One region of the Micromonospora sp. CPCC 205554 genome, then DNA from elsewhere that is predicted to be linked to it. Evidence: riboswitches for the same ligand, from Rfam matches in the RefSeq annotation. Region 1 holds a riboswitch; each other region holds the start of a gene.
The links. Region 1 has a riboswitch for cyclic di-AMP ahead of V6U82_RS25615 (C39 family peptidase). Riboswitches for the same ligand answer to the same signal wherever they lie in the genome.
Positions count from the first base shown of each region.

Region 2: another riboswitch for cyclic di-AMP. It lies ahead of V6U82_RS22990 (C40 family peptidase); the one in region 1 lies ahead of V6U82_RS25615 (C39 family peptidase).
Region 3: another riboswitch for cyclic di-AMP. It lies ahead of V6U82_RS00415 (transglycosylase family protein); the one in region 1 lies ahead of V6U82_RS25615 (C39 family peptidase).
Region 4: another riboswitch for cyclic di-AMP. It lies ahead of V6U82_RS14495 (coiled-coil domain-containing protein); the one in region 1 lies ahead of V6U82_RS25615 (C39 family peptidase).

Region 1 is NZ_JBAKHP010000027.1:57,757-64,968, forward strand. It holds gene V6U82_RS25600 (bifunctional cytidylyltransferase/SDR family oxidoreductase) at 1-500, shown strand, start outside; gene V6U82_RS25605 (CDP-glycerol glycerophosphotransferase family protein) at 520-2,196, shown strand; gene V6U82_RS25610 (alpha/beta fold hydrolase) at 2,222-2,968, opposite strand; gene V6U82_RS25615 (C39 family peptidase) at 3,189-4,034, opposite strand; cyclic di-AMP (ydaO/yuaA leader) riboswitch at 4,228-4,370, opposite strand; gene V6U82_RS25620 (hypothetical protein) at 4,677-5,441, opposite strand; gene V6U82_RS25625 (hypothetical protein) at 5,569-5,913, opposite strand; gene V6U82_RS25630 (acyltransferase family protein) at 5,994-7,211, opposite strand.
Region 2 is NZ_JBAKHP010000021.1:90,509-97,720, forward strand. It holds gene V6U82_RS22965 (helix-turn-helix domain-containing protein) at 1-253, opposite strand, end outside; tRNA gene V6U82_RS22970 (tRNA-Gly) at 483-556, opposite strand; gene V6U82_RS22975 (zinc metalloprotease) at 736-1,728, shown strand; gene V6U82_RS22980 (pyridoxamine 5'-phosphate oxidase family protein) at 1,798-2,343, opposite strand; gene dcd (dCTP deaminase) at 2,422-3,000, shown strand; gene V6U82_RS22990 (C40 family peptidase) at 3,065-4,096, opposite strand; cyclic di-AMP (ydaO/yuaA leader) riboswitch at 4,110-4,244, opposite strand; gene V6U82_RS22995 (N-acetylmuramoyl-L-alanine amidase) at 4,483-6,516, shown strand; gene V6U82_RS23000 (C40 family peptidase) at 6,590-7,212, opposite strand, start outside.
Region 3 is NZ_JBAKHP010000001.1:81,498-88,709, reverse strand. It holds gene V6U82_RS00425 (winged helix-turn-helix transcriptional regulator) at 1-123, opposite strand, end outside; gene V6U82_RS00420 (LLM class flavin-dependent oxidoreductase) at 171-1,733, opposite strand; cyclic di-AMP (ydaO/yuaA leader) riboswitch at 1,905-2,050, shown strand; gene V6U82_RS00415 (transglycosylase family protein) at 2,049-2,684, shown strand; gene V6U82_RS00410 (YbaB/EbfC family nucleoid-associated protein) at 2,868-3,317, shown strand; gene V6U82_RS00405 (M4 family metallopeptidase) at 3,486-5,549, opposite strand; gene V6U82_RS00400 (transglycosylase domain-containing protein) at 5,959-7,212, opposite strand, start outside.
Region 4 is NZ_JBAKHP010000009.1:2,622-9,833, forward strand. It holds gene V6U82_RS14480 (hypothetical protein) at 1-373, opposite strand, end outside; gene V6U82_RS14485 (STAS domain-containing protein) at 796-1,155, shown strand; gene V6U82_RS14490 (SRPBCC family protein) at 1,257-1,709, shown strand; gene V6U82_RS14495 (coiled-coil domain-containing protein) at 1,735-2,808, opposite strand; cyclic di-AMP (ydaO/yuaA leader) riboswitch at 2,813-2,943, opposite strand; gene V6U82_RS14500 (cation diffusion facilitator family transporter) at 3,087-4,001, opposite strand; gene V6U82_RS14505 (HelD family protein) at 4,093-6,210, opposite strand; gene V6U82_RS14510 (alpha/beta fold hydrolase) at 6,335-7,212, opposite strand, start outside.

The sequences.
Region 1 (7,212 bases):
CCGCCGGCATCCTGGAGAAGGGCGCGCTCGCCGAGATGGACTCGGAGACGATGGACCGTCTCCTGCACGTCAACTTCGTCGGCCCGGTCACCATCGCGCGCCAGTCCCTGCCGTACCTCCAGCAGACCAAGGGCCAGCTGCTGCTCTACACGTCCAGCTCGTACACCCGGGGCCGGGCCCGCTACGCGCTGTACTCGGCCACCAAGGCCGCGCTGGTCAACCTGACCCAGGCGCTCGCCGACGAGTGGGCCGAGTTCGGCGTACGGGTCAACTGCGTCAACCCGGAACGCACCGCCACCCCGATGCGGACGCGCGCGTTCGGCGAGGAGCCGGAGCACACGCTGCTCTCCTCCGAGGCGGTCGCACAGGCGTCCCTGGACGTGCTGATCTCCGACCTGACCGGCCAGGTGGTCGACGTGCGCCGGTCCCCCGGCGAGCAGGTCGCCGCCGTACCGGCCCAGCCGGGCCCGCACCGCTCCGAGCTGTCCGCCGACGCCTGAACCCGACGGGACGTACCAGATGCGTGGTGACCTGGTCCGCAAGCTGCTCGCCCGGGTGCTGACCACCGGGCTGGCGGTGCTGGCCTTCCTCGTCGTGGCGCTCACCGGCGCCACCGGCTGGGGCCTGGCCCTGGCGGTCGCGGCGCTCGCCGCCACCGCCTGGGAGCGCCGGGTCCGGCCGTCGGCCGACGGCCTCGCCGAGACGGTGCTCGTCGCCGCCGGCATCCTGGTCGGCTACGCGCGGCGGCTCGACGCCGGCTTCGACCCGGCGCTGGCCGCCTCCGCGCTGGTCCTGCTCGGGCTGGTGCTGCTGGTCGGGCCGCTGCGGCAGGCCGGCGCGCTGGAGATCCGCGCGGCGAACCTCCCGGTGCGCACGTGGACACCGGTCGTCGCCGCCCGGCTCGGCGACGCGCTGCTGGCGCTGCTCGCCGTGGTGGCGCTCGCCGCCGCCCTGGCGCTGCCCGCCTGGACGGCGCTCGTCGCCGCGCTGCTCGTCGGCGCCGGCTGCGGGGCGGTCGCGCTGGACCTCGCCCGGCGCCGGTTCCGCCCGCCCGCCGGAGGCGGCCCGGTCGGCCGCGCGCTGCGCCGCCACCAGCCCGAGTTCCTGCTGCACTTCTCCGCGCCGCCCGGCTCGGAGTACCAGGTCACCATGTGGCTGCCGTACCTGGAGCGGATCGGCCGCCCGTTCGTGGTGGTGCTGCGCGAACCGGAGTTCCTGCCGGCGGTGGCCGCCGCCACCCGCGCCCCGGTGGTCCTCTGCCCCACGCTGAAGGCGCTCGACGAGGCGCTGGTGCCGAGCCTGCGGGTGGCGTTCTACGTCAACCACGGCGCGAAGAACGCCCACGTGATCCGGTTCAACCAGCTCACCCATGTGCAGCTGCACCACGGCGACAGCGACAAGGCCCCCAGCGCCAACCCGGTCTCGGCCATCTTCGACAAGATCTTCGTGGCCGGGCAGGCCGCGATCGACAGGTACGCCCGCGCCGGCGTGGAGATCCCCGCCGACAAGTTCGTCGTGGTCGGCCGGCCCCAGGTCGAGGCCGTCGAGGTACGCCGGGAGCCGGTCAGCTCACCGGCGCAGCCCACGGTCCTCTACACGCCGACCTGGACCGGGCACCACGCCGACGCCAACTACTGCTCGCTGCCGGTGGCCGAGACGCTGATCCGCCGGCTGATCGACCGGGGCGCCGCGGTGATCCTGCGCGCCCACCCGTACACCGACAAGAACCCGGCCTCGGCCCGCCAGCTCGCCCGGCTCACCGAACTGCTCGCCGCCGACCGGGCCAAGACCGGCCGGCCGCACCTGTGGGGCGCCGCCGCGAGCCGGGAGCTGACGCTCACCGAGTGCGTCAACCGCGCCGACGCGCTGGTCTCCGACGTCTCCGGGGTCATCTCCGACTGGCTCTACTCCGGCAAGCCGTACGCGGTCACCGACACCGGCGCCGACGGTGAGCACTTCGTCGAGCGGTTCCCGCTCGCGGCGTCCGGCTACGTGCTGCGGCGCGACATGTCGAACGTGGACGAGGTGCTCACCGACCTGCTCGACGCCGACCCGAAGGCGGCGCGGCGCTGGGCGGCCCGGACCCGCTACCTGGGCGACTTCCCCGCCGACGGGTACGCCGAGGCGTTCCTCACCGCCGCCCGCCGGGAACTGGAACCCGACTGGGCGGTCCCGGCGCCGCGCACGGCCGGATAGCACGCGCCCGGCCCGGCCGGCCGCCTCAGAGGTACGGGTCGAGCAGGGCGAGCACCGCCTCCGGGTCCTCGACGTGCGCGTTGTGGCCCAGTCCGGGCAGCGTGGCCACCGGCACGCCCAGCTCCTTGAGCTGCGCGTCGGTCACCATCGGGTCCAGTTCGCCCCGGGCCAGCAGCACGGGCACACCGGTGGCGGCCAGCAGGGCCGGCAGCCGGGGTTCCCCGACGGCGAACGCGGCCGGGTCCATCGCGAGCCGCCAGCGGCCGTCCACCCGGCGCAGCCCCGCCTCCACCACCGGGTGGTCCGGTGCGAACAGCCCGGCGAGCCCGGAGACCCGCAGGTAGCGGCGGGCCGCCTCGTCACGGCTGGCCAACCAGGTCACCGGCCGGGCGGCCAGCTCCTCCGACTTGGCCAGCTCGGCCGGGGACCAGACCGCCTTGATGCCGAGCCCCACCACCGCGTCGACCGGAAGCCCTCGCTGCCGGGCCGCGAGCGCCAGCGCCACCACCCCGCCGAGCGAGTGCCCGAGCAGCACCAGCCGGTCCTCGGGGCCGAGCCGGACCGGGCCGAGCCCGTCGACCACGCGCTGGGCCAGGGCCTCGAACGAGTAGCCGTCGAGCGGCGGCGACCAGCCGTGTCCCGCCAGGTCGGGGGCGAGCCAGCGGCCGGGCCAGCCGCGTTCCAGCAGCGGCGCCCAGGGCAGCCACACCTCGCCGGTGGCACCCATGCCGTGCAGGAGAATCAGGTGCCGCTTCCCCGTCGCATCGCCCATTGGCGCAGTCTGCCACCGCCCGCACACGACACGCGAGACCGAACCCCGCCACCCGCACCCCGCCCTCGCCGTCGATCTTGGAGTTGTGGCACCTTCCATAGCGGGCGAGCCGGTCATACTGGGCGCCACAAGTCCAAGATCGGCGAGCCGGGGCGGCGCATGCCACACACGGGGAAGGCCGGCGCCCCGGGTGGGGTGCCGGCCTTCGGGTGTGCGGGAATCAGGCGGAGTAGCCGCGTGTGGAGACCCAGTGCGCCAGGTCGATCGTGGTGACCCAGTACGACGGCAGCGACGGGTCGGCCGAGTCGGCGATGCGTACGGTCCGGCCGTCGTTCTTGTAGCCGACCACAGCGACGTAGTGGCCGCCCGGGAACGAGTGCCAGCCACCGTTGGTGTCGGTGGCGGTACCGGCGACGTTCGCGACGACCGCGCGGCCGTTGCTGATCGCCTCGACCACGTCTGCCTGGAGCCGGTCCATCTGGGCCGGGGTGGCGGTGCCGGGAATCATGCGGGTCCGGTACGGGTTGCCCTTGACCTGCTGGTTGAGCACGCGGGTGGTGTCCTCGGCCGAGTTGGTGCCCATCTCGGTGGTGCCGAGGGGACCGGCCAGCGCGTCCTGGCTGCGCTCGATGCCGGCGGCGCTGAGCGCGTTGCGCACGGCGGCCGGCCCGCAGTAGAAGTAGTTGATCTGCGCCTGGTAGTCGTAGTCGAGCGTCTTGCTCGACGGCGGCTTCGGCTTGGCCTTGGGCGTGGTGTCCGGGTCGGCCGTGGCCTTCTTCGACGGGGAGGCGCTCGGCGACGCGCTGGGCGCGGCGGAGGCGCTGGGCGGTACGGCGATGCGGGCCTCGCCGCGGCTGGCGGGCTGCTCGCCGAGGCGGGCGGCGCCGAGGTCGGCGACCGCTGCGGTGTTCTCCTGGACCGGGGCGTCGTCACCGGCGGTGGCGACGGTGCCGGCGCCGGCCGCCAGCACGAGCGCGGCGGCCGATCCGGCGATGATCTGGTACGGGCGTTCGGTGACGATCCGTCGCAGCTGACGCTTCAGGTGGTGCTTCAAGAAATCCTCCACGGGGCGTGAGCGGCGCACGCCGGCCCGGCACGCGGAGGAACTCACGCGTGCTGGCGGGGCCGGATGGCCGGGGGGATCGGGAACGCCCGTGATGCCGGGCGCCCAGGGGGCGGTTGCCGGTCGCGCGTCAGGCGAGCGCGGGCACCGCGATGCCGTGGAGGCGGGGGGACGATCGAGGGGTGGGCACGAGGGGTACTCCTTCCGTGGCCGCCGACCGGGTTAGCTGACGGATTCGGGCGGGAAGTACGCCCTACCGCGGGCCGTGGGCTCGCGGATTCACCCCGATGGTGCTCATGGGTCCCCGGTTCGTGGAACACGATTAGGCGGGTCGGTGCGGCGTCGCCGTCGGCGATCGATTACCGCATCGGACGCGCCGACACTACCGGTGGGTATGTCCCATGCCAAGCGCTCCCACCTGCGTAAACATGATCCGCGGTAACGGATTTCGGAACACCCGGTTACTGACTTCACTCAATGGGACAAGCAGTTTCGAGGGCGCCTGGCGGCGGAAAGCGGACAGACGGCGGGCACCGGCCCCGCAATCGCGCGGCTCGATGACCTGTTCTGCGCCCGACGCCCGTTTCGGCGGCCCGGGTGACCGGGCTCACCACATTCCGGGTAACGATTCGGTCGAGACGACGCTCAGCCGACCCGCGCCGGGCGCCACCGGGCGTTCCGGACCGCCGCGGGCACCGGCAGGGCGCTCGTCGTCGCGCTCCGGTACGCCGGGACGGGCCGCAGTGCCGCCGTGGCCGCGTACGCCTCGGCGGCGAGCGTCCGGGCGGCCTCGGCGGCCAGTTCCGCGTCCCGCCACGCCGCCCGCTCCCGCTCGGCGGCGCTCTCCCATCCGGCCCGGCGCCCGTCCCGGACGGTGCGGGCCAGCACGATCTCCTGCTCGGCCGGGTGCCGGCGCGGATCCCACCCGTTGCGGCGCGCCAGCACGTCGGCGAGCTGACGGGCGGTCAGGTCGCCCCGCCAGTGCGCCGTCATGGCGGCGTGGTGCAGCCAGCGCTCCCGGGCCGCGTACTCGGCCGGAGTCCGCGGGGTGTGCGGGGCGGGCAGCGCGGCGGCGCCGGCCAGGCGGCGGGCGGCGGCGTCCGCCTCGTCGTACGCGGTCCAGGCCCGGTCCGCCTCGTCCTGCGCGGCCAGCCACCGCTCCCGGCGGCGACGGGCCGTCTGGGCGGCCCCGGCGGCGGCCACCGCCACCTCCTCGGCGTACCGGATCAGGTCGTCGCGGCGGGCGGCGTCGGCGTCGGCCGGGTCGGGGGCGGCCTCCGGCGCGGGTTCGCGTTCGGGCCGGGCGACGAGCGCGGCGAGCAGGCCGAGGGCGAGCAGCAGCAGGAAGGACCAGATGGCGGCGGCCTCGGGCACGGAGGTGAGGAAGTGGTACAGAGCGGTCTGCGACATGGTCGGCACCTCACGGGAAGGACCTGGCGGGAGGGCCGCACGGCCGGCCGGGGCGGGCGGGCCACCGGGAGGCGGGTGCGGGAATGACGTTCGGTGGGTGCGGGAACGGGCGCGGCCCGTGGGCGGATCAGCGGGCGGGCGGGGCCCGTGGGCCGGCCGGCGCGGCGGCCCGTCCGGCCGGGACCGGCTCCGCGACGGCCGGGACCGTCGCCCGGCGAGCGGGCGCCGGGACACCGGCGGGCGAGGCCGGCCGCTCGGCCACGCGGTCGACCTCCGGCCGCGCGGCGGTCGAGGCGCCCGTGACCGGGTACGCCGAGGCGGCGACCGCCGGAGCCGGGGCGGCAGCGGCGACACCGGCCGGCAGCGTGGCGGCGCCGAACGAACAGGCGACGACCACGGCGAGACTGGCGAGCATCCGGGCGGTCCAGCGCGCCACCCACCACACGGGGCAGGTGAGCGCGATCGGAAGCACGGGTACAAATTACCGCCGATCCCCCACGAACGCACCGCCGTACGGCGTGTCGCGGACCGACCGGCCGACGTGTGCGCGTGTCAGTCCGGGCGACGCCGCCCGGCGTACTCCATGCCCTCGGCCCGACCGGCGACGGACGTCGCGCCGCCCTCGGCGGCCGGGGTGGCGGCGTCGTCGGCGGGCCCGCGCGGAGCCGGCACGGCCGGTGCGCGCGACGCCGCGCGGGCCCGGCGGGACGGGCCGAGCAGGCGCATCATCGGTGTCTCCACCCAGCGGTGCAGCGCGGCGGCCAGCGCGAGCGTGACCACCAGGAAGCCGAGCACCGCGACGGGGCCGCGCCAGCCGGGCAGTCCGGTCCCCCAGTGCCCGGTCAGCCGCAGCACGGTGACCATGACCAGCACGTGGACCAGGTAGAAGGCGAACGAGACCTCGCCGAGCCAGACCATCGCGCGGGACCGCCAGGGGGTGGGCCGGCCGCGCACGTCGGCGTCCGCCGCCGCGGCGATGACCAGCAGGTACGCGACCGCGAGCAGCGCCGCCCAGAACTCGGCCGGGATCCACAGCGCGGCGACCACCCAGGTGGTGACGAAGAGCCCGGTGGCGACGGCGAGGTTCGGCCCGCGCCAGCGGTGCCGGCGCATCAGCTCGGCGGCGGCCACCCCCATCCAGAACTCCAGCGACCGGGTCACCGGGAAGATCTGGGTGAACCACCACCGCTGCTCCTCCGGGACGAGCTGCTGGCCGGGCCACAGCGCCAGGATGAGCAGCGGCGCCGCGACCAGCACGGTCCGCAGCACGCCGGTACGGGCCCGGCGCAGCCACGGCACCACGAGCGGCAGGCACAGGTAGAAGGCCAGCTCGCAGGAGAGCGACCAGCTCACGTTGTTGACGCTGTAGAAGTAGCCGCCCAGCGGGATCCACGCCTGGACCAGGAAGAAGTTGCCGATCGCGGCCCACGGCACGACCGGGTCGGCGAACCAGGCCGCGATCGCCAGCGCCGCGACGAACGTCACCACGTGGTTCGGGTAGATCTTGGCGAGCCGGCGGTGCAGGAACGTCCAGGCGCGCTCCCCGTCCCGGTACGACCAGACCAGCACGAACCCGCTGAGGATGAAGAAGAACTCGACACCGGACAGGCCCAGGCTGAACGCCTTGTCCACCACGGTCTTCAGGTGCGGCTCGGCGACGATCCCCATGGTGCCGGCGTGGAAGGCGAAGACCAGCAGCGCGGCGACCCACCGCAATCCGGTCAGCGACGGCAGTCGCGGGGCACGGGTGACGGTGGGCGCGCTGGTCATT
Region 2 (7,212 bases), on a different contig from region 1:
CGGCACCCAGGACCGCGTGCGCGATCACAGGCGACAGCCGCACCTGAAGGCACGCGAAGCTTCCGGCCTGTCCTCGTCCCTGGGCGCCGGGGCGTGGCGCGAGTCCGGCGGTGACGCAGCCTCGCTGTTGCCGTCCAGCACCGTCCTCGACGACGAGCGGCTGATCGCCGAGGTCGAAGATCACCATGAAGGCGGGGTGCGGCACGACCTCGACCTCGACCGGGGCATCAGCCCGATCGCTGAAACCCGCCATGGTGACCCCCGCCAACCGGCCGGGTCGTGCCGGGACCGTGATGTCCCAAGCAGGCGAACCGGAGCGCACCGGCTCGATAGGTCGCACAACACGATGGTACGGATGACCTCAACCGGGCCCGGATCGGAGCGTCCACTCATTGGCAGGTGATCACCGCAGGCGCTTCCGACACGTTCGGCAACGATTGAGGCCCCAGCCAGGAAACCTGTCCTGAGCTGGGGCCTCACGCTGGAGCGGGTGACGGGAATCGAACCCGCACTGTCAGCTTGGGAAGCTGATGTTCTGCCATTGAACTACACCCGCAGGCGGCATCACTCTACCTGAGGTCACCACGCCCGTGCACCCAGGTATCCCCGCGCACGAAGTTGCACCCCCGCAACATATGGGCGTTCTCAAATCCGTCGATGAGATGTAACGTCTGCCCCACGTTTCCGAACCGGCGTGACACACCCCCTGCCACGCCGTCAGAAAGAGGTGGGCCCATGGGACTCCGTCCCAACCTGCTGACCCGGCGTACCGCCGGTGTCGCGACGTCGACCCTCGCGCTGCTGCTCAGCACCGCCGCCGTCGGCGTCGTCCCCGCTGCTTCGGCCTTCTCGGCCGCCCCGGCCGGCGTCTGCGCCGAGCCGGCCGACGCCCACGCCGACGAACACGCGAACGCGCGCGTCGCGAAGGGCGGCAACGCCAAGCTCGACCCCAACCACCTGACCGCCAAGCAGGTCCGTGACCGTGAGGCCGACCTCGCCGCCGCGCAGCGCGAGCGGGCAAGCTTCCGGACCGGCGCCGTCGCCCCGCTGGCCACCGTGACCATCCCGGTCGTCGTGCACGTCATCCAGGAGAACAGCACCCGGGCCGGCGGCAACATCACCGACTCGATGATCAACCAGCAGATCACCGTGCTGAACCAGTCGTACGCGGGCTCGACCGGCGGCGCCGCCACCGCTTTCGGGTTCCAGCTCACGAAGATCAACCGGGTGACGAACCCGTCGTGGTACCCGATCGTGCAGGGCTCCTCCGCCGAGCGCTCGATGAAGACCTCGCTGCGTGAGGGCGGCAAGAACACGCTGAACATCTACCTCGGCGAGCTGAGCAACGGCCTGCTGGGCTGGGCGACGTTCCCGAAGCGGACGCTGGACAAGATGGACGGCGTGGTCGTGCTGAACGAGTCGCTGCCCGGCGGCACCGCGACCAACTACAACCAGGGTGACACCGGCACCCACGAGGTCGGCCACTGGCTGAACCTCTACCACACCTTCCAGGGCGGCTGCTCCGGCTCGGGCGACAGCGTCTCCGACACCCCGGCCGAGGCGTCCCCGGCGTACCAGTGCCCGACCGGCCGCGACACCTGCTCGACCGCCGGCAAGGACCCGATCACCAACTTCATGGACTACACGTACGACTCCTGCATGTACCAGTTCACCGCCGGCCAGGCGAGCCGCATGCTCACCGCGTGGAACGCCTACCGCGCAGCCTGACCGTCGTACCGCGTACCGGTGCCGGCCCTGTCCTCGGACGGGGCCGGCACCGTTTCGTCGTGGGCCGGATCAGGCGGCCGGGCGGCGGGTGTCGAAGCCGTGCCGGCCACGCCGCCCCTCGGCGGCGAGCGGGTCACGCCGGGCGGGTTCGGCCCCGCGCGGATCGAGCCAGACCCGCACCTGCGGCGGAGCGGCGCCGGGCTGCGCCACCGGGTCGCGCCGCGTCAGCATCGCCGCCTCGACGGTGAACTCGAACAGCCGCCAGTCGCCCTGCGGCGACGCGCGGGCGATCCGGGCCAGCCGGGCCACGGTGGCCGGGTCGGTCACCGGCCGTGCGCGGCCCGCGACATACGCCTCGTCGTCGCTCTCCTCCGGCGGGAACGAGTGCAGCGCGTAGCGGCCGTCGCGTTCGAGGTCGCGGCGCTTCGGCGAGTCGATGACGAAGCACCAGAGGCCGTCTGCGGTGAACACCGGCGACACGGGATGGACCCGGGGGCCGCCGTCGGCGCGGACCGTGGCGAGGTAGCCGAAGCCCGGCCCGTACTGCTGCATCAGGAGGCGGATCTCGTCGGCGAGGCGGGGCTCGTCGGCGGCGAATTCGGACCAGGAAGCCATGTGGACACTCTATCGAACACGTGTACGAAGATGTAGTGCGACACGCAGGTCACCGGCACCTGTCGCTATGGTGTTCCGATGCTGCTCTCCGACCGCGACCTGGTCTCCGAGATCAAGGCCGGCACGCTCGCGCTGGAGCCCTTCGAGCCCACGCTGGTGCAGCCGTCGAGCATCGACGTACGCCTGGACCGGCTGTTCCGGGTCTTCAACAACCACCTCTACACGCACATCGACCCGTCGATCCAGCAGGACGACCTGACCTCGATGGTGGAGGTGCCGGAGGGGCAGCCGTTCGTGCTGCACCCGGGCGAGTTCGTGCTCGCCTCCACCCTTGAGGTGATCTCGCTGGGTGACCAGCTCGCCGGCCGGCTGGAGGGCAAGTCGAGCCTCGGGCGGCTGGGGCTGCTGACCCACTCGACCGCCGGCTTCATCGACCCGGGTTTCTCCGGTCACGTCACGCTGGAGCTGTCGAACGTGGCGAACCTGCCGATCACGCTCTGGCCGGGCATGAAGATCGGCCAGCTCTGCATCTTCCGGCTCTCCTCGCCGGCCGAGCACCCGTACGGCTCGGCCGTCTACGGCTCGCGTTACCAGGGGCAGCGCGGTCCCACGCCGAGCCGGTCCTGGCAGAGCTGGCGCACCTGGCCGACCCGCTGACGGCGCCCACAGTTGTTAATAGGGGCCCCCTCCTCTACCGGAGGCGTTAAGAGGGGGCCCTTCCTTACACCCGGCCGTAGCTGTTGATGTCGCCGTCGTCGACCCGCTTCATGGTGATGGGCTTGCCGGACTGGGAGGCGTGCACCACCCAGCCGTCGCCCACGTACATCGCCACGTGGTGCAGGTCGCTGTAGTAGAAGACGAGGTCACCGGCGCGCAGCTCGGCCCGGCTGATCCGCTGCGTCACGCCGTGCTGCTGGCGCGCGCTGTGCGGCAGCGAGACGCCGCCCTTGGCCCAGGCCGCCATGGTGAGGCCCGAGCAGTCGAAGTGGTCCGGTCCGGCCGCGCCCCAGACGTAGATCTTGCCGATCTGGGCACAGGCGAACTTGACCGCCGCACCGGCCGGGCCGCCGGGGTAGCCGGCCGGGCACGGCGCCGGGCGCAGCGGGCCGCCGCCACCCTTGCCGTACACCTTGAGCCGCAGCTTCTCCAGCTTGGCGATCTCGGCGTCGATCTGCTTCTTCTTCGCCGCGAGCTGGGCCTCGGTACGCGCCAGACCGGCGATCATCTCGTCCAGCGGCTTCTTCTTCGCCGCCAGCTCGTCGCGCAGGGCGGCGACGGAGCGCACCTGCTCGTGCTGGCGGTGCGCGAAGCGGTCGAGCAGTTCCAGGCCGTTCACCAGGTCACCGGGTGAACGGCTGCCCAGCAGCGCGTTCACGGTGGAGAGGTTGTCGCCCTTGTAGGCGTCGGCGGCGAGCCCGCCGACCTGGCCGAGCGCGGCGTCCACCCGGGCCTGGAGGGGTGCGATCTGCCGGCCGAGCGCGTCGGCCTGTTTGCGCCGCGCGGCGAGCTGCCCGCGTACGGCGTTGACCTGTTCGATGACCGGTTCGAGCTTGTTCCAGTCGCGGTCGATCTGGGCCTCGATCTCGGCGACCGAGGGTTCGGCGTGTGCCGCCGTGGCGCCGCCGGTCAGGACGACTGCGGTGCCGACGAGGGCGGCGAGGGCGGTGGTGAAGCGGGACCAGCGGGTACGCGGCACAGCCGTGGACCGGTCGACCGACCGGTTCGACGACGGCCGCGGGGCATGGAGTGCCACCGGGCGTCCGTACTCCTTCTTCCGTACCGCCTACCGGGTTAGCTGACGGATTCGGGCGGGAAGGGAGCCGCCCTACCGCATCGCTGCGGATTCACCCCAGGTACCTGGTTCCCCGGCTCGCCCGCAGGCGACTCGGCGGTGTCGGACCGTCACCGACCGGGTTGGACGGTGAGACGTGCGGCCGACGATTCACCAGAGTAGGGACCACCGTTATCGATCCGCAACTTCCAGCGCCGTGACACTCCGTACGCGGTGTGGGGCCACACCCCGCGCGGAGGTGAAATTTTCTTTCAAGGCTGATTACCCACTGGAAAGGTATTGACCCCTGCGGGTGTGCGGAGTGAGGGTGGAAACGCAGTGACCCCCATCCCTGTCCAGGAGGTTCGATGCACCTCTCCGCCCCGCCGTCGGGCAGACGGATACTGCTCGCCGCCGCCGTGGCCGCAGCCACCGCGCTGGCGACGACCGGCCCGGTGACCGCCGCGCCGGACACGACCGCGCCCACGAGCGACCGGCAACAACAGTACGCCGCCGCCGCGGCCGAGTACGGCGTGCCGCAGAACGTGCTGCTCGGCGTCTCCTATCTGGAGTCCCGCTGGGACACCCACACCGGGCAGCCCAGCACCAGCGGCGGCTACGGCCCGATGCACCTGACCGACGCCGCGCACATCCTCGCCACGCCGGGCAGCGCCCACGTCGACGAGGACGAGGACCCGCGCGGCGACGACGCCCGCCCGCTCAAGCTCGATCCGGCCACGGCCGCCGCGCCGGAGCGGGAGACCCCGCTGCCGCCGGCCTCGCTCCAGACGCTCGACGCCGCCGCCGCGCTGACCGGGCTCGACGCGGGCACGCTGCGGACCGACCCGGCCGCGAACATCCGCGGTGGCGCGGCGCTGCTGGCGTCGTACCAGAAGGCTCTGGGTGGGCCGGTCGGCGCCGGCACCGACCCGGCGGCCTGGTACGCCGCGGTGGCCAAGTACTCCGGCGCGGACACCTCCGACGCGGCGGCGGCCTTCGCCGACGAGGTCTACGACCAGCTCGGCCAGGGCGCCAGCCGGACCACCGACGACGGGCAGCGGGTCACGCTCGCCGCCACCGCCTCGAAGCCGGACCGTTCCCGCCTGGCCCGCCTCGGCCTGCGCAACGCCGAGCGGCCGGACGGGCTGGAGTGCCCGGTACGGCTGGCCTGCGAGTGGATTCCCGCGCCGTACGAGCAGCTCAGCGACGACCCGGGCGACTACGGCAACCACGACCTGGGCGACCGGCCGAAGCAGCAGAAGATCGAGTACATCGTCATCCACGACACCGAGGGCTACTTCGGCCCGAGCGTCGACCTGGTGAAGCGGGCCGACTACCTGGGCTGGCACTACACGTTGCGCTCGGTGGACGGCTACATCGCCCAGCACATCAAGGCCAAGGACGTCGGCTGGCACGCCGGCAACTGGTACGTCAACGCCAAGTCCATCGGCCTGGAGCACGAGGGCTTCGCCGGTCAGGGCACCTGGTACACCGAGGCGATGTACCGCACGTCGGCCAAGCTGGTCCGCCACCTGGCGCTCAAGTTCGGCATCCCGATGGACCGGCAGCACATCATCGGCCACGACAACGTGCCCGGCACCACCGCCGCAACGGTGCGCGGGATGCACTGGGATCCGGGCCCGTACTGGGACTGGTCGCACTACTTCGACCTGATGAAGGCGCCGTTCCGCAGCACCGGCACGCCCCGTACCGGCCTGGTCACCATCGACCCGGACTTCGCCACCAACCGGCCGGCGTTCTTCGGCTGCAACCAGCAGCCGCCGGGCGTCCCGACGCCCACCCCGCCGGCGCAGCCGTGCCCGTCGCGCGGCTCCTCGTCGGTGATCCTGCGGACCGCGCCCAGCCCGGACGCCCCGCTCGTCAACGACCTCGGGCTGCGCCCGGACGGCACGCCGGACACGATGTACATCTCCGACCACGGCGCCCGCGCCTCCGCCGGTCAGACGTACGCACTCGCCGGCCGCCAGGGTGACTGGACGGCGATCTGGTACCTCGGCCAGAAGGCGTGGTTCCACAACCCGGCCTCCGCGCCGACCGCCAAGTGGGCCACCGGCTTCGTGGTGACGCCGCGGCCCGGCAAGGCCACCATCCCGGTGTACGGGCGGGCCTACCCGGAGCAGGCCGCCTACCCGGACACCATCCCGTACCAGACCATCTCGCCGCTGCAGTACACGTTCGCCGCCGGCCAGCGGTACGCGGTCGGCGGGGTGCTGCCCGGCGAGTACTACCGGGCGGTGTCGTTCGACGGTTCGGCCCCGGGTGACCGGACCGTGGTCCGCGGCAAGAACCGCTACGTGCAGGTCCAGTTCGGTCACCGGATCATGTTCGTGAACCTGGACGACGTGCTGGTCCTGCCGTCCCCGGTCGGCACGCCACGCTGACCCGGCACCGCACACGGGAAGGCCCCCGGTCCGCGTGGACCGGGGGCCTTCTCGCTGCCAGGGGTGTTGCGGGTCAGGCGACCCGGACGAAGCCGGCGAGCGGCTGGGTGCTGATGCTCGACACCTGGACCGGTTTGCCGGTACGTGGCGCGTGCACCATCACCCCGTTGCCGAGATAGAGCCCGACGTGGTGCAGGTCGGAGCCGAAGAACACCAGGTCACCGGGGCGGGCCTCGGAACGGGAGACCCTGCGGCCCTCGTTCCACTGGGCGCCGGTGAAGTGGGTCAGCGAGATGCCCGCCGCCTTGTACGCGTACTGGGTGAGGCCGGAGCAGTCGAACGAGTTCGGGCCGGTGGCGCCCCACACGTACGGGTCACCGACCTGGGCGCACGCCGTCTTGATGGCGGTCCGTGCGGCGCTGCTGACCACACCGTCGATCTTGGGGCAGCCCGCCGGGCGGATCGAGGTCACCGGGAGCATGGCGGTCAGCCGCTTGATCTCCGAGTCGATCTGCTTCTTCTTCGCCGCGAGGTCGTTCTGCTGCTTGATCTCCAGCGCGATCAGCGCGTCGAGCTTCTCCTTCTGCTTGTTGTACTCGTCGCGCACCTTGAGCACACCGGCGATCTGGCGGCGCTGGTCGTCGGCGATCCGGTCCAGCATGACCAGCTGCTCGGCCAGCGTGCCCGGCTTGGTGT
Region 3 (7,212 bases), on a different contig from region 1:
GGTGCCGAACGACGCCTCCCGCAGCAGGAGCAGCGTGGTGCGGTTGCCGACCACCTCCAGCGCCCGGGCGATCGAGCAGTTGGCGGTGGACCAGGAGTCACGCTGCGCGAGGAGGTCCGTCATGGCGTCGACGGTACCCACCTGACTTAGGAAAGCAAAAGTCAGCTACCTCACAGCTGGCCGGGGAAGAATCCGTGCCGGGCCAGCGGCTCCACGATCTGGTGCTCCTCGTACGACAGGTGCGACAGCAGCGTGTCGGTGAGCAGGTCCACCGCCTCCTGGAGGCCGGTGAAGTCGCCGGGCCGGCGGACCAGCTCGACGAGCGCCCGGTCGACGCTCTCCACCACCCCGTGGATCACCACGTGCTCCTCCTCCAGGCGGTCCAGCACGGCGGCCAGGCCGGCCTCGGAGCGGCGCAGGTGCGGGAAGATCGAGGCGTCCTCCAGCCCGTGGTGCTGGGTGACCATCGTGCAGTACGCCGCGCAGTACGCCCCGAGCGTCCAGTTGTTCTGCCGCATGGTCATCTCGTTGAGGGCGGCCCGCGCCCGGCCCGGCGAGACCGAGCCCCGCTTGACCTGTTCCAGCAGGTCGCGCACCTGGGCCAGCTCCTGGCGCAGGTGGTCGTGCACGTCCACCAGGTGCTGCCCGGCGGCCTGTCCCCGGGCCGGGTAGACGTGTCCGTCCGGCGGCGGCGGGGCGCTCGGGCGGGTGGACTCGTCCCAGGGGCGGCGCGCGCTCAGGCGTACCCCCGGGTCGGGGGTGGGGGTGACGCCGAGCGTGCTCGGGCCGCCGGCGGTGGTCTGCTCCTCGGCGGCCGCGCGGGCGCCGTCGCCGGGCGTGGCGCGCTCGGCGGCGACCAGCTCCCGCACCGCGGGCGCGACCTCCTGGCCGAATATCTGGATCGCGCGCGGCTCGTCGCTGCCGAGGATGAACGTGGTGATGCCGTGCTCCAGCGTGAGCCCGGCCAGCTCCTCCACCCACTGGTCCGGCGGCCCGGCCAGGAAGCCGGCCGACGAGCGGGCGAACGTGCCGGTCACGTTGAGCATGCGGCGGATCGCGGCCGGGTCGCGCCCGGCGGCGTGGGCGCCCTCGTCGACGAGCGCGTTCAGGGCGGGCAGCTCGTCGGGGCCCTTGGGCAGGTAGGACAGGGACGGCAGCCAGCCGTCCGCGGCGCGGCCGACCAGGCGCAGCATGCGCGGCTTGTACGCGCCGACCCAGATGCCCACCGGGTGCGCCGGCGCCGGCCCGCGCTTGGCGCCGACCACCCGGTAGTGCTCGCCGTCGACGCGGATCATGCCGCGCCGGTCGGTGTCCCAGACCTCGCGGATCACCCGGATCGCCTCGTCCAGGGCCTCGACGGCGGCCCTGGGGGACAGGCGCCGCCCGCCCGCGGCCTCGATCGCGTCCCAGAACGCGCCCGCGCCGAGTCCCAGCTCGACCCGGCCGCCGGTGAGCAGGTCCAGGCTGGCGATGCTGCGCGCCAGCACCACCGGCTGGCGCAGCGGCAGGTTGAGCACGTTGCCGGCCAGGCGGATGCGCTCGGTGGCCGCGCCCAGGTAGGACATCAGCGTCCAAGTGTCCAGGAAGCCCGGCTGGTACGGGTGGTCCTGGAACGTGACCAAATCCAGCCCGACCTGTTCGCAGAGCCGGGCGAGCGCCACCACCTGGTCGGGCTGCCCGGCGGCGGGGGTGAGGAAACCGCCGAAGGTCAGCTCGTGTCCGTGATCGGTCATCCGTCCCGCCCTCCCGTGATCTTGCCTGGCCCTGCCACCGTAGCGCCGCCGCCGGTAGCCCGGCCGGGTGAAGAGCATCACAAGAAGTGGACGATCGTCGCAAAACGTCCCTAGCGTCGGTTTCGTTCGCAGACGCGGACACCGCGGGCCGGAAACGCCAAATCCCGCCGCCGGCCCCGGTAACCGAACCTCGTGCGGGAGCGGGGGAACCACACGTTCCACGGTGCATCGTCACCTCGGGGTGAAGCCGCCACCGGCGGCCGGGCTCCTCGGCCCGAACCCGACAGCTCACCTCGTCGGCGTGGAGGAATCCACATGGCAACTGAATACTCAGCCCGAAGCCGCCGTACCGCTCTCGGAGCGGTTCTGGCCGGCGCCGCCGTCGGCGCCGCGACCCTGTTCGGCCCGGCCGCTCCGGCCAGCGCGGGCGTCAACTGGGACGCGGTCGCGCGTTGCGAATCCGGCGGCAACTGGAAGATCAACACCGGCAACGGCTACTACGGCGGGCTCCAGTTCTCCCGCGCCACCTGGAACGGCTACGGCGGGCAGAAGTACGCCGCCCGCGCCGACCTGGCCAGCCGGTCCGAGCAGATCGCCGTCGCCGAGAAGGTGCTGCGCGGGCAGGGCATCGGCGCGTGGCCGGTCTGCGGCAGGAAGGGCGGCTCGGCGAGCGCCGCGGCGACCCGGTCCGAGAAGGCCACCCCGCGCAAGGCCGCCCCGAAGCGGGCCGCCCCCCGCAAGGCCGCGCCGGAGCGGCCCGCGACGAAGGTCGCGCCGCAGCCCGCGACCGGTGCCGGGACGTACGTGGTCCGGCGCGGGGACACGCTGTCGGAGATCGCCGTGGCGCAGCGCGTCGACGGCGGCTGGCGTGCCCTGCACGAGCGCAACCGCGCCGTGGTCGGCGACGACCCGGGCCTGATCTTCCCCGGTCAGCGGCTGCGCCTGCGCTGACAGCGGTCCGGAGAACGCCCGGCCGGTCCGTCCGGCCGTCCGCCCGTGCGCGACACGCCGCGTCGCCGGTGTCCGGCCTGCTCCCGGCGCCGGGGCGCGGCCCGCGACGGCCGGTGACCGCGATTAGTCGGAGCCTGTTGCTAGGGTCACGGTGCTCGGCTAAGACGTGAAGAAAGCGCGGAAATGACCAACGACCCGTTCTCGGCGGCCGCGAGCCTCGACGAGCTGCTGACCCGCACGCAGCAGGCGCTCACCGCGATGCGCTCCCGGGCCTCGGCGCACGCCGACGGCGAGCCGGGCGACCTGCTCCGCGCCGAGGGCACGGCCGCCGGCGGGCGGGTCCGTGCGGTCGCCGTCCAAGGTGGCCGGCTGGATTCCGTGACGATCGACCCGGAGCTGGCCGGCGAGCCCTTCGACGTCCTCTGCGGACACCTCGTCACCGCCGCCAACGCCGCGCTGTCCGAGCTGGACGCCCAGGTCAGCGCATCGGCGCGGGCCGACGCCGACGCGCTCGCCGCCCGGCTCGGCAGCATGGGCGACCAGGCCGAACTGTTCGGCCGCGCGATGCACGAGGCGGCCGCGCGGATCCACCGCGACCGCGGCACCCCGTCCCGGGCCGGGCGCCCGGCCTGACCCGACCGCACACGCCCCGGCACGACGAGGCGCCGCCCCGGCGCGCGGCTCCGGCCACTCGCGGCGCGGCACCGGTCCGGCACGGCACCGGCCCCGCACGCGGCACCGGCCTGACACGGCGAGGCGGCCGGCCGCCGGGAGGACGACGACCGGCCGCGCACGCCACGGTCAGCTCAGGATGACCGCGGTGTCGTCGACGACGAAGGACGTCTGCAACGAGCTGTCCTCCACGCCGCTGAACGAGACGGTCGCCGTGGTTCCGGCCAGCGACGAGATGTCGAAGGACCGCTGCACGTAGCCGGTGGCCTTGTTCAGGTTGGAGTAGGTGGCCAGCGTGGTGCCGCCCGCCTTGACGGTGAGCTTGTCGTACGCGGTGCTGGTGGTCGACTCCGCGCTGTCGATGTGCAGCCAGAAGCTCAACGTCGCCCGGCATCCGGCCGGGATCGTCACCGACTGGCTGAGCGTGTCGGTGTGCGACGAGCCGTACCCGTCCAGCCACGCCTTGTACGAGCCACCGTGCGCGGCCTGGCCGCTGTCGGTGGTGATGACGCCGGACGAGGCGCTCCAGCTCACGTTGCCCGACTCGAAGCCCGGGTTGGCGAGCTTGTTGCCGGAGCAGCCGCCCGACGGCGGGGTGGTCGTGGTGCTCGGCGTGGGCGTCGGGGTGCCGCCGGCGCAGGTCGGGTCACCGGACTGGGCCGGCACGCTCACCGCGTCCCAGGCCGCCTTGACCGTGTTGAACTCCGCGCAGCCGCCCGGGTAGAGGTTCTTCGCCGCCTGGAGCGTCCAGGTGCGGTACTTCAGGTACGACGAGGACGAGGTCTTCAGCAGCATCGCGTTGTACATGATCTTCATGGCCTTCTGGATGCCGAGGCCGGTCACGCTGCTGCCGTTGCAGGTCGAGCTGGACGGCTGCCCGTTGGTCGGGCTGCTGCCGTTGGCCAGCAGGTAGAACCAGTGGTTGCCCGGGCCGGCCGCGGCGTGCACCTCGGTCGACGGGATGCTGCTGGAGTAGCAGTTCGGGTCGCCGAGCGCCGACGGGTTGTACATGTTGCGGATCGGGCCGGAGCCGACCAGGTTGATCTTCTCGCCGACCAGGAAGTCCGGCGCGTCGTAGCTGGACGGCTCGTTGGCGAACCACTCGGTGGCCGCGCCGAACGTGTCCGCCACGAACTCCTGCGTGCCGCCGCCGGAGATGCCGCCGGGGGTGTTGTCGTCGATGCCGTGGCCGATCTCGTGCGCCACCACGTCCAGCGAGCTGATCCACTGGCCGGCGGTGTTCTTGCCGATCTGCACCTGGCTGCCGTCGTAGTAGGCGTTCTGGTCGTTGAGGCCCACCCGGATCGGCCAGTATCCGCCGTTGCCGTTGGCGCCGTTGCGGCCCAGCCACTGGGAGAGCATCTTGTGCTCGGTCTGCGCGGAGAACAACGCGTCCACGCAGCCGGTCTCCTTGTTGGTCGCGGTGCCGTTGCCCCAGACGTCGTCGGAGCCGCTGAACGTGGTGTTGTTCGCCGCGTCCTGACAGCTCAGGTTCGTGACGGTCGGGTCCTTCATGGTGTACGTGGAGCCCGACTGGGTGGTGTTGAGCGTGAGCGGGCTGGGCCCGTTCCAGGCGCCGGTGCCGGTGCCGCGCACCACGTGCTCCTGCTTGCGCAGGACCGCGCCGGTGCGGGCGTCGACGTCGACTGTGAGCCGGCTGGGGCCGTCCGCGCCGGTGCCGCGTACCGTGGTCTCCCAGGCCAGCGCCGGTGCGGCACCGAGCGTGTAGACCACGAGCGTGGTGCCCTCGACCGCGTTCACGGTCGTGAGCTGGGCGCGCGCCGTCTTCGCGGCGGCGTCCCGGGTCAGCGCGGGCGTGGTGGCGAGGGCGCCGATGGGCCGCTGCTGGGCGACCGAGGCGTACTTGAGGTTGCCGGCCGCGTCCGTGGCGAGCACGAAGTCGCCACCGACCACCGGCAGGCCCTTGTAGGTGCGCTCGTAGGGCACGTACTGGGTGCCCTCGGAGGAGATGACCGGCTTCTGGACGAACGCGTCGTCGGAGCCGGCCTGCAGGTAGGCGGGGCGGTTCGCGACCAGCGCGCGGGCCGAGTCGGCGGCGGTCGCGCGGGCCTGCGCCGGGTCGGGGGCGGCGGGTCCGGGCGGCGCGGCCTGCACGGCGGCGGCGGTCCCTGCGGCGAGCAGGCCGGCCGCGGCCGCGCCGGTGAGCGCGGCGAGGCGAGGTGAGAGTTTCACGGGGGTTTGCTCCTGTTCTACAGGCGCGCCGCACGGAGCCCGGTGGGGACGGGCGGCGCGGTGGTGCGAGGCAGGGTGACGGCCGGTCACCGGAGCTGCCGGCGTGGCTCCGGGTCGACAGATCGACCGTCGCGATCCGCCGGGGGTCGGCGGCTCGCTGGTGCACGATCACACGCCGCGCGAGCCCGGAGCAATGGGTGACCTGGGCAACGACTGGCAGTCGGGCGTGTCGCCGCGCGCGTCGATTCAGGCAACCATGATCTTCAATAGGCGCTGATCAGGGCGAATATCGCCGACGGTGGATGAGCGGCGGTGCAAATTGCGGACGTTGCCGCTGTGTGCGAATGGCGCGCATAGACGCGAGGCCGCCGCGCGCGGCCGGGCGGCGGCCGAGCCGCCGCCCGGCCGGTCAGCGCGGGCCGCGGGTACGTGTCGGCGACACGGTGGGCAGCGGTGGCAGCGACGGCGTCAGCGTCGGCCGCGAGGTCGGCCGGCCGGTCGGGTCCGGGCTCGGGCTCGACCGGCTCGGGCTCGGGCTCGGCGACTCCGACGGCGAGGGTGCGGCGGTGGTCGGCGGCGGAGCCGACCGGGTCGGCGCCGGGGTCTCGCCGGGGAACGTCGGCTCGCCGAACCGGTACTTGCCCGGGTCGAGCTTCATCGCCGCGGTGGCCCGGGTCATGAACTGCCGCCAGATCGGCGCGGCGCCGGTCGAGCCGTACACCTCGTAGCTGCCGCCCTTCGTCCGCAGCGGCTTGCCGTCGGTGGTGCCCAGCCAGACGGCCGAGGCGAGCGCGCCGGTCCAGCCGACCATCCAGGTGTGCACGTTCTGCGTGGTGCTCTGCCCGGCCTGCCACGTGCCGGTCTTGCCGGCGGAGTCCCAGCCGTTGCCCAGCTCGGCGGCCCGCACCCGGCGCAGCGTCCAGTCGAGCTGGTCGATCGCCTCCCGGTCCAGGCCCAGGTCCGTCGTCCGCAGCTGCTCCGTCCACACCTCCTCGTCGTCCTTGGTCACCGATCGGACGAAGTGCGCGTCCGCACGCTTGCCGCCGGCCGCGAACGTCGCCATCCCGTTCGCGTGGTCCTGCACGGTGATGCCGTACTGCCCGATCCCGACCTCGGTGGAGAACCGCTTCGCCACCTCGTCGGCGGGATCGCTGCGCAGGTCGACGCGCTGCGGCCGGGGATTGCCCCGGACCGTCTCCCACATCGACTCCACGCCGGCCTGCCGGGCCATCTCGATCACCTTGTCGGTGCCCAGCTTCTCGGTCAGCTCGAAGTAGGTCACGTTCAGCGAGGCGACGGTGGCCTCCCAGAGCGCGCAGTCCGGCTGGCAGGGCGCGCGCTCGGCGTTGCGGATCGGCCCGGCCGCGCTGCCCCTGGTGCGTCCCGAGGCGGGGAACTCCTTGGTGTCCGGCGAGTCGAACCGCTGCTTCACCGAGATCCCGTCGCGTACGGCGGCGGCCAGGTCGTACACCTTGAACGACGACCCCGGCGGATGCTGGCCGAACCCGCGGGTCTCGCCGTTCTCGTCGTAGTACCAGCCGGCGTAGTCCGCACCCGAGCCGTTGTCGCCGCCGTAGTAGCCGAGCACCCGGCCGGTGCCCGGCTCCACCGCCACCAGCGCCGCCTGCCAGTTGCGCGGCTGGCCGCGTACCGCCTGCGGCGC
Region 4 (7,212 bases), on a different contig from region 1:
GGTCCACGTCCACGAACTCGATCTCGTCCGCGGCGCGGTCCCGGCTGCCGGCGGCGCGCGCCGCGGTCCCGGCGGCCCAGCCGATCGCCGCGCCGGCGAGCGCCGCCGCGATCAGCAGCGTCCAGGGCAGCGCGGGCCGGCGGCCGGCGAGCGCGTCGAAGGCGAGGCCGGCGCGGCGGCGTGCCTCCTCGGCGGCGGAGCCGACCAGGTCGGTGGCGTCGTCGGCCAGGCCGGAGGAGCTGCGGCGGGCGGTACGGGTGGCGTCGCGCACGCTGTCACCGGCGGAACCGACGGCGGAGAGCAGGTGCTGCCACGCCTGGTCGGCGACCCGCTCGGCCTTGCCCCGGCGGTCCAGCAGGTTGGATCCGAACATCGTTCTACCTCCTCGGGTGCCGAAGGCCGGCGGCCACTTCGGACTCCGGTGCCCATCCGGCGGGTTCACTGTCTCGGGCAGTGCCCCACCGGCGCGCCCGGCAAACCATGCCCCGGTCACGGGCGGCCCGGGGCGGCGAACGGGACGAACCACCCGAACGCGCCGGGACCGGTGCCCACGGGACGTGCGTGCGCCCGCTACCCTGGTCGGCGGATCGGCCGGGCCCGCCCGGCCGCAGGGCTGGCCGCGGCCGGCCTCGAAGGGGAAACTGGAACCCGGAGGTCCGGATTGGGTACGCCCAGGTGTGCCCAGTTCGCGAATTGCTCATCCCGGGGGGTGGCGACCGGGCCGTCGGAGGAATACGCTCGGTCGCGGCCCGCGTACTGATGAGGCGCCCGTCATGGGCGAGTGGAGGTGCTCGCGTGAGCCTGTCGATCGTGAAGTCGGTGCGGCCGGGTGGTGTCGTCCAGATCGCGCCCCGTGGGGAGATCGACGTCGACACCGCGTACGAGGTGCGGGAAGCGATCGCCGAAGTGCTCGCGAAGGGCCGTCCCTCGCGGATCGAGCTGAACATGCGGCTCGTCACGTTCATCGACTCGGTCGGCATCAGCGCCATGGTCGCGGGCTTCCAGACCTGCGAGGTCAGCGGCGTCAAGCTCGTGGTCACCGAGCCGAGCCGGTTCGTGCACCGGCAGCTCTGGGTGACCGGCCTGCTCGGCCTGTTCGGCGCGCCCGAGCCGTGGTTCGCCGACGACACCCCCGAGGTGCTGCCCGGCGCCTGAGCGCCGTTCACACCCCCTGCGGCCAGGGGACCTTCTACCCGTTGCCAGTCCGGCGTCGGTACGGGACGATCGTCGCGACGCACGACGGCGAGGGGGCCCGCTTGCAGAGCAGCGACAGCTTCAGCTACACCGTGCAGGCCCGGTGCAGCCGGGCCGAAGCGGTGGCCCTGCTGGGTGACCTGAGTCGCCAGGGTGAGCTGCATCCGCTGATCGTCCGGGTCCGGACGCTGCCGTCCCGGCCGGGCGCGCTGGCCAGCTACGCGATCACCGACCGGCTGCAACTCGGCCCGCTGCACTTCCCGGTCACGTACCAGGCGGACGTGCTGATCGCGAGCGAGGACGAGGTGGTCACCGTGGCACGGCAGCAACCCGCCACGACGGTACGCAACCACACCCGGCTGCGCGACGAGCCCGACGGCACGGTACGCATCGACGTGGAGATCACGCTCACCGCGCCGGCGCCGCTGTTCGGGTACGCGTTCCGCCAGGCCCGGGCGGCTCACCTGGGCCTGGCGGCGCGTCTCGGAGCGACCCTGGAGGGCCGGCCGGCCTGATCCGGCCGGTCCCTTCCGGGCGCGCTCAGTACACCGACAGGTGCACGTGGTTGGTGTGGTCGCTGGACGGGTCGCCGTTACCGCCGCTGTACGACTTCCACCCGCTGCTGGGCAGCCAGATCTGCTTGAACCAGATCACGTAGAGCACGGCGAGCGGGTCGGCGTTGCGCACGAAGTACGCGGCCAGGTTGTTGCCGTACGTCCGGTCGCCGCCGGTGGCCACGCCGCCGAAGCCGTTCTTCTGCGCGGCGAAGTCGCAGGCCCGCCCCTTCGGGTGCTCACCCGAGCCGCTGGGCCGGTGGCAGGAGACGTACCGGGTGAAGCCCGCCGCCTTGGCCTGTTGCAGCGCGTGCAGCGTGCGCGGCGTGATGCAGCCGTTCGCCGGGGTCGGGTCGTTGACGCTGCACGACTCCGACGGCCAGGAGCCGTCCGAGTTGCGCGGCGCGGGCTTCGCGTTCTTGCTGGAGGTGCCCTGGACGCTGCCACCGCCGCTGCTGCTGCGCGAAGCCCGGTCGTTCGCCACCTCCAGGGCGCGCTCGGCCTGCTCCTTGCGCTTGCCCATCACCGCGACCTGCTTGCGCTGCTCGCGGATCTCGCCGTCGAGCTGGACTCGGGTGCGGGTGGCCTCGTCCCGGGTGGCGATCAGGTCGCGCAGCGTACGGTCCTCGTGCGCGGCGACCTGCTCCAGCGCCGCGGCCCGGTCCATGAAACCCTCCGGGCTGCTGCTGCCGAGCAGCGCCCCGGCGGTGCCCAGGCGGCCGTTGCGGTACGCCACGGCGGCGATCTCGCCGACCTTGGCGTCCCGGACGGCCAGCTCGGCGCCGACCGTCTTGAGTTGTTCGTTGAGTTGCTTCTGGCGGCTCACCGACCGGTTCAGCGCGGCCTTCGCCTCCAGCCAGCCCTTGCTGGCCGCGTCGAGCTGGGCGCGCAGTTCGGGCGTGCCGCCCTCGTCGTCGCCGGGCGCGGCGGCGAGCAGGCCGGTCGCCGGCGCCGCCGAGGCGGGGGAGGCCGGAACGGTCGCGACGCCGAGGGTCAGCGTCGCGACGAGCAGGGCCGCCAACCGGGCGGCCGTCCGTCGTACAGGTGCCACTGGGGGCATTCACACGTCCTTCCGTCAGCGCCGACCGGGTTAGCTGACGGGTTCGGGACGGAAGATCCCTACCGCTGACGCGGATGCACCCCACGTACGTGGTTCCCCGGCTCGTCCCTGCGGACGATTAGGCGACGGCCGCCCCACCGGGGCCGGTGGCGCCCGCGGGTGCGGCCGCGACCGAGACTACCGGCGCTGCCCGGGCACGGCTCCGTGGAGGAGTGCCACTAGGCGGGGCAAAACCGGCATAAGACTACATCAGTCACAGTGATTTAAGTGTGTCCTAATCACCACTCGGTCGGTCCGCACACGCCGGCTGACGCTCCGGGTTCGACCTGCAACGTGGCGTGGTCGATGGAGAAGTCCTCGTGCAGGGCGGCCCGCGCGGCGGCGAGCACCCCGCCCGGGTCCACGCCCGGGTCGGTGGTCAGGTGTGCCGAGGCCACCTCCATGCCCGAGGTGAGCGTCCAGACGTGCAGGTCGTGCACCTCGGCCACGCCGGGCACGGCGGCCAGCCGGTCGCGCACGGCGGTCACCTGGAGGTGCTCCGGCGCGGCCTGCACCAGGATGCGCAGCGCGGCCCGGCCGAGCCGCCAGGTGCGCGGCAGGATGAACAGGCCGATCCCGACGGCGACCAGTGGGTCCGCCCACCACCAGTCGGTCACCGCGATGACCAGCGCGGCGGCGATCACGCCGAGCGAGCCGAGCAGGTCGCCGAGCACCTCCAGGTACGCCCCCCTCAGGTTGATGCTCTCCTTCGACCCGGCGCGCAGCAGCGCGAACGCGACGATGTTGGCGAGCAGGCCGAGCACCGCCACCACGAGCATCGGACCGGCCAGCACCTCCGGCGGCTCGCCGAAGCGGCGTACCGCCTCGACCAGGACGTAGATGGCGACGGCGCCGAGCAGCACGGCGTTGGCGAGGGCGGCGAGCACCTCCAGCCGGTAGAGGCCGAACGTGCGTTGCGGGTCGGTGCCGGCGCGGCGGGTGGCGGTGATCGCCGCGAGGGCCATGCCGATGCCGAGGACGTCGGTGAACATGTGCCCGGCGTCGGAGAGCAGCGCCAGTGAGCCGGTCGTGAAGGCGGCCACCGCCTCGACCACCATCAGGGCGGCGAGCAGCGCGAATGCGGCCCAGAGACGGCCCCGGTGGCGGTGTGCCGCGTTGGCCACCGCGCCGCTGTGGTCATGACCTGCGCCCACGCCAACACCCTCCCTGCCGCGTACCGGCCCGGCCCAATGTATGTTCACATCGCTATGTGTGCAAGTGAACTGTGGGTGGCGGCGGGGCCCGTCACCCCACCGGGTCGAGCGTGGTGAGGCGCTGGGTCGCCCGGGACAGCGCCACGTAGAGCGTGCGCACGCCCGAGCCGGGGTCGGACCGGATCTCGCCCGGCGCCACCAACACCACGCCGTCGTACTCCATGCCCTTGGCCTGGAGGCTGGTGACGACCTGGAGCCGGCCCGCGCCGAGCGCGCCCAGCCAGCCCGCCACCTCGTCCCGGCGCGGCACCGGCGTGATCACGCCGACGGTGCCCTCCACCTGCGCGAGCAGCGCCTCGGCCGCCTCGACGGTGGCCGCCGGCAGGTCGGCGGCGGGCACCGTGCGCTCGATCGGCGGAACGCCCGTGGACCGGACCGCGTCGGGCAGCGGCAGATCCGGGTAGAGCCGGCGGATCTCCGCCGCCGCCACCGCGAAGATCTCCGCCGAGTTGCGGTAGTTGGTGGTCAGCTCGTAGCGGTGCCGCTTGCGCCGGCCCAGCGCCTGGTCACGGGCCCGGTCCAGCTCCTGCGGGTCGCCCGTCCAGGCGGTCTGCGCCGGGTCACCGACCACGGTCCAGGACGCCAGCCGCCCGCGCCGGCCGATCATCCGCCACTGCATCGGCGAGACGTCCTGCGACTCGTCCACCACCACGTGAGCGTAGTCGCGGTAGTCGCCCGGACGCTCCCGCGCCGCCGCGCGGGCGGCGCGCTGCCGGTCGGCGTACGTGCTCAGCTCGCGCACACCACCGGCGAGCTGGTACGGGTCGCGCTTGGGCCGGGCCCGCTGCACCGGCTTGCCGAGCAGCGCGTCCAGCTCGTCCAGCAGCGCGATGTCGGCCACCGTCAGCCCCTCGGTCGCCAGGCTCCGGTACGCGTCGCCGAGCAGCCGGATCTCCGCCGAGGAGAGGATCCCGCCCGCGTAGCGGCGCAGCCGGTCCGGGCGGGCCAGCCAGTCCAGCACGTGCCGCGGGTGCAGCCGGGGCCACCACGCCTTGAGGAACTCGCGGAACTCCGGCCGCTCGATAATCTCGTCCTCGAACGCGGGCTGCTCCGGCAGCCGGCCCACCCGCAGCGTGCGGGCCTGCGCGTAGAGCGCGGCGAGCACCGCGTCGAACGCCGCCCGGCGTACCTCGTTGCGGCGCGCGCCCCGGGCCAGCGTCCGGTCCCGGATCGCGTCCAGCGCGGGGCGTTCCAGGCGCAGCAGCTCGCCCCGGTAGAGCAGGCGCAGCTCGGCGGGCGAGTCCGGCACCGCGTCACGTACCGCGCGCTCCAGCACCCGGCGCATCCGCAGCGACCCCTTCACCGCCGCCACGTCCGGCGGGTCGGTCCGGGACGCGGACAGGCCGGGGAACAGCGAGCCGAGCGAGTGCAGCGTGGCGGTCTCCTCGCCCAGCGAGGGCAGCACCGAGGCGATGTACTCGACGAACACGCCGGACGGGCCGACCACCAGGATGCCGCCGCCGGCGTACCGGGCCCGGTCGGAGTAGAGCAGGTACGCGGCCCGGTGCAGCGCCACCGCCGTCTTGCCGGTGCCCGGGCCGCCGGAGACGATCGTGACGCCGTTGCCGGGGGAGCGGATCGCCTCGTCCTGCTCGCGCTGGATGGTGGCGACGATGTCCCGCATGCCCCGGCCGGTGGCCCGGGACAGCGTGGCCAGCAGCGCCCCGTCGCCGACCACCGCCATGTCCGGCGGGGCGGCCTCCGGGTCCAGCAGGTCGTCCTCGATCCGGGTGACCTTCTCCGAGGCGGACTGGATCGTGCGCCGGCGCACCACCCCACGCGGCTCGGCGGGCGTGGCCTGGTAGAACGCGGCGGCGGCGGGCGCCCGCCAGTCCACCACCAGCGTCTCCGCGTCCACGCCCCGCACGCCGAGGCGGCCGACGTGCAGCACCTGCCCGGTACGCAGGTCCAGCCGGCCGAACACCAGCCCCTCGTGCTCGGCGTCCAGCACGTGCCGGCGCTGCGCGGCGTGGAAGACCATAGCGTCCCGCTCGACCAGCGCGCCGAAGTTGCCGACCCGGGCCAGCCGGTAGCCCTCCCGCTCGGCCTCGGCCGCGGAGCGCCGCAGTTCGGCCAGCCGGGCGTACACCCGGTCGAGGTGGCGCTGCTCGGCGGCGATCTCCCGGTCCAGCGTGGTCTGGTCGGTCAACGCGGATGCTCCTGTGTTCGGAGGGCACGACGGGCTGAATGAGGGTACGGGCCGCCGGCAACCGGCACGCCGGGGCATGCCGCGCACGTGGCGTACGCCGGTGCCGCCCGAGGGCGGGGGACGCTCAGAGGCGGGTCGCCGGGCGTTCGGCCAGCACCCGGTCCAGCACGCCGGAGAGGGCGGCGTTCACCTCGTCGGGGCGCTCCATCATGAGCATGTGCCCGGCGCCCGGGCAGACGGTCAGCTCCGTGGTGGGCAGCGCCGCCGCGATCGACTCGGCGCAGGGTGGCGGGGTGAGCCGGTCCCGGTCCCCGACCAGCGCGGCGGCCGGCAGCCCGCCGAGCGTGGCGAGCGTCTCCAGCCGGTGCTGGGCGCCGATCGAGGCGCGGAAACCGCCGATCGAGCGCAGCGTGGCCCGGGCCACCGCCGAGGTGACCAGCCGGATGTCCGCGGGGTCGCAGCGGTCGCCGAACAGCATCCAGCGGATGCTCGGGCGCAGCGCGCGCAGCAGCGCGTGCGGGGGCCGCCAGCCGCCGCAGCGGGCCAGCACCCCGGCGCCGGTGGTCTCGGCCAGGCGGATCAGCCGGGTGATCCGGGGGGAGAGGCCGTACGCGGTGTGCGTGTGCCCCTCGGCGGTGGTGGAGACGAAGACGAGCCCGGCGGTACGCGCGGCGAACCGGTCGGGGTGGCGGTGGGCGTACTCCATCACCGTCATCCCGCCCATCGAGTGCCCGACCAGGACGACCGGGCCGGACGGGACGATCTCCTCGACCACCGCCGCCAGGTCGTCACCGAGCTGGGCGAGGGTGGCGTCGCGCAGCGCCAGGCAGCTCGACCGGCCGTGGCCGCGCGCGTCGTAGGTGACCACCCGGACCCGGCCGCCGAAGCGCTCCCGCAGCTCCGCGACCTGGCGGTGCCAGCTACGCCCGTCCAGCGTCCAGCCGTGCAGCAGGACGGCGGTGACCTCGGCGTCGACCGGCCCGGTGACGCTGACGTGCAGGC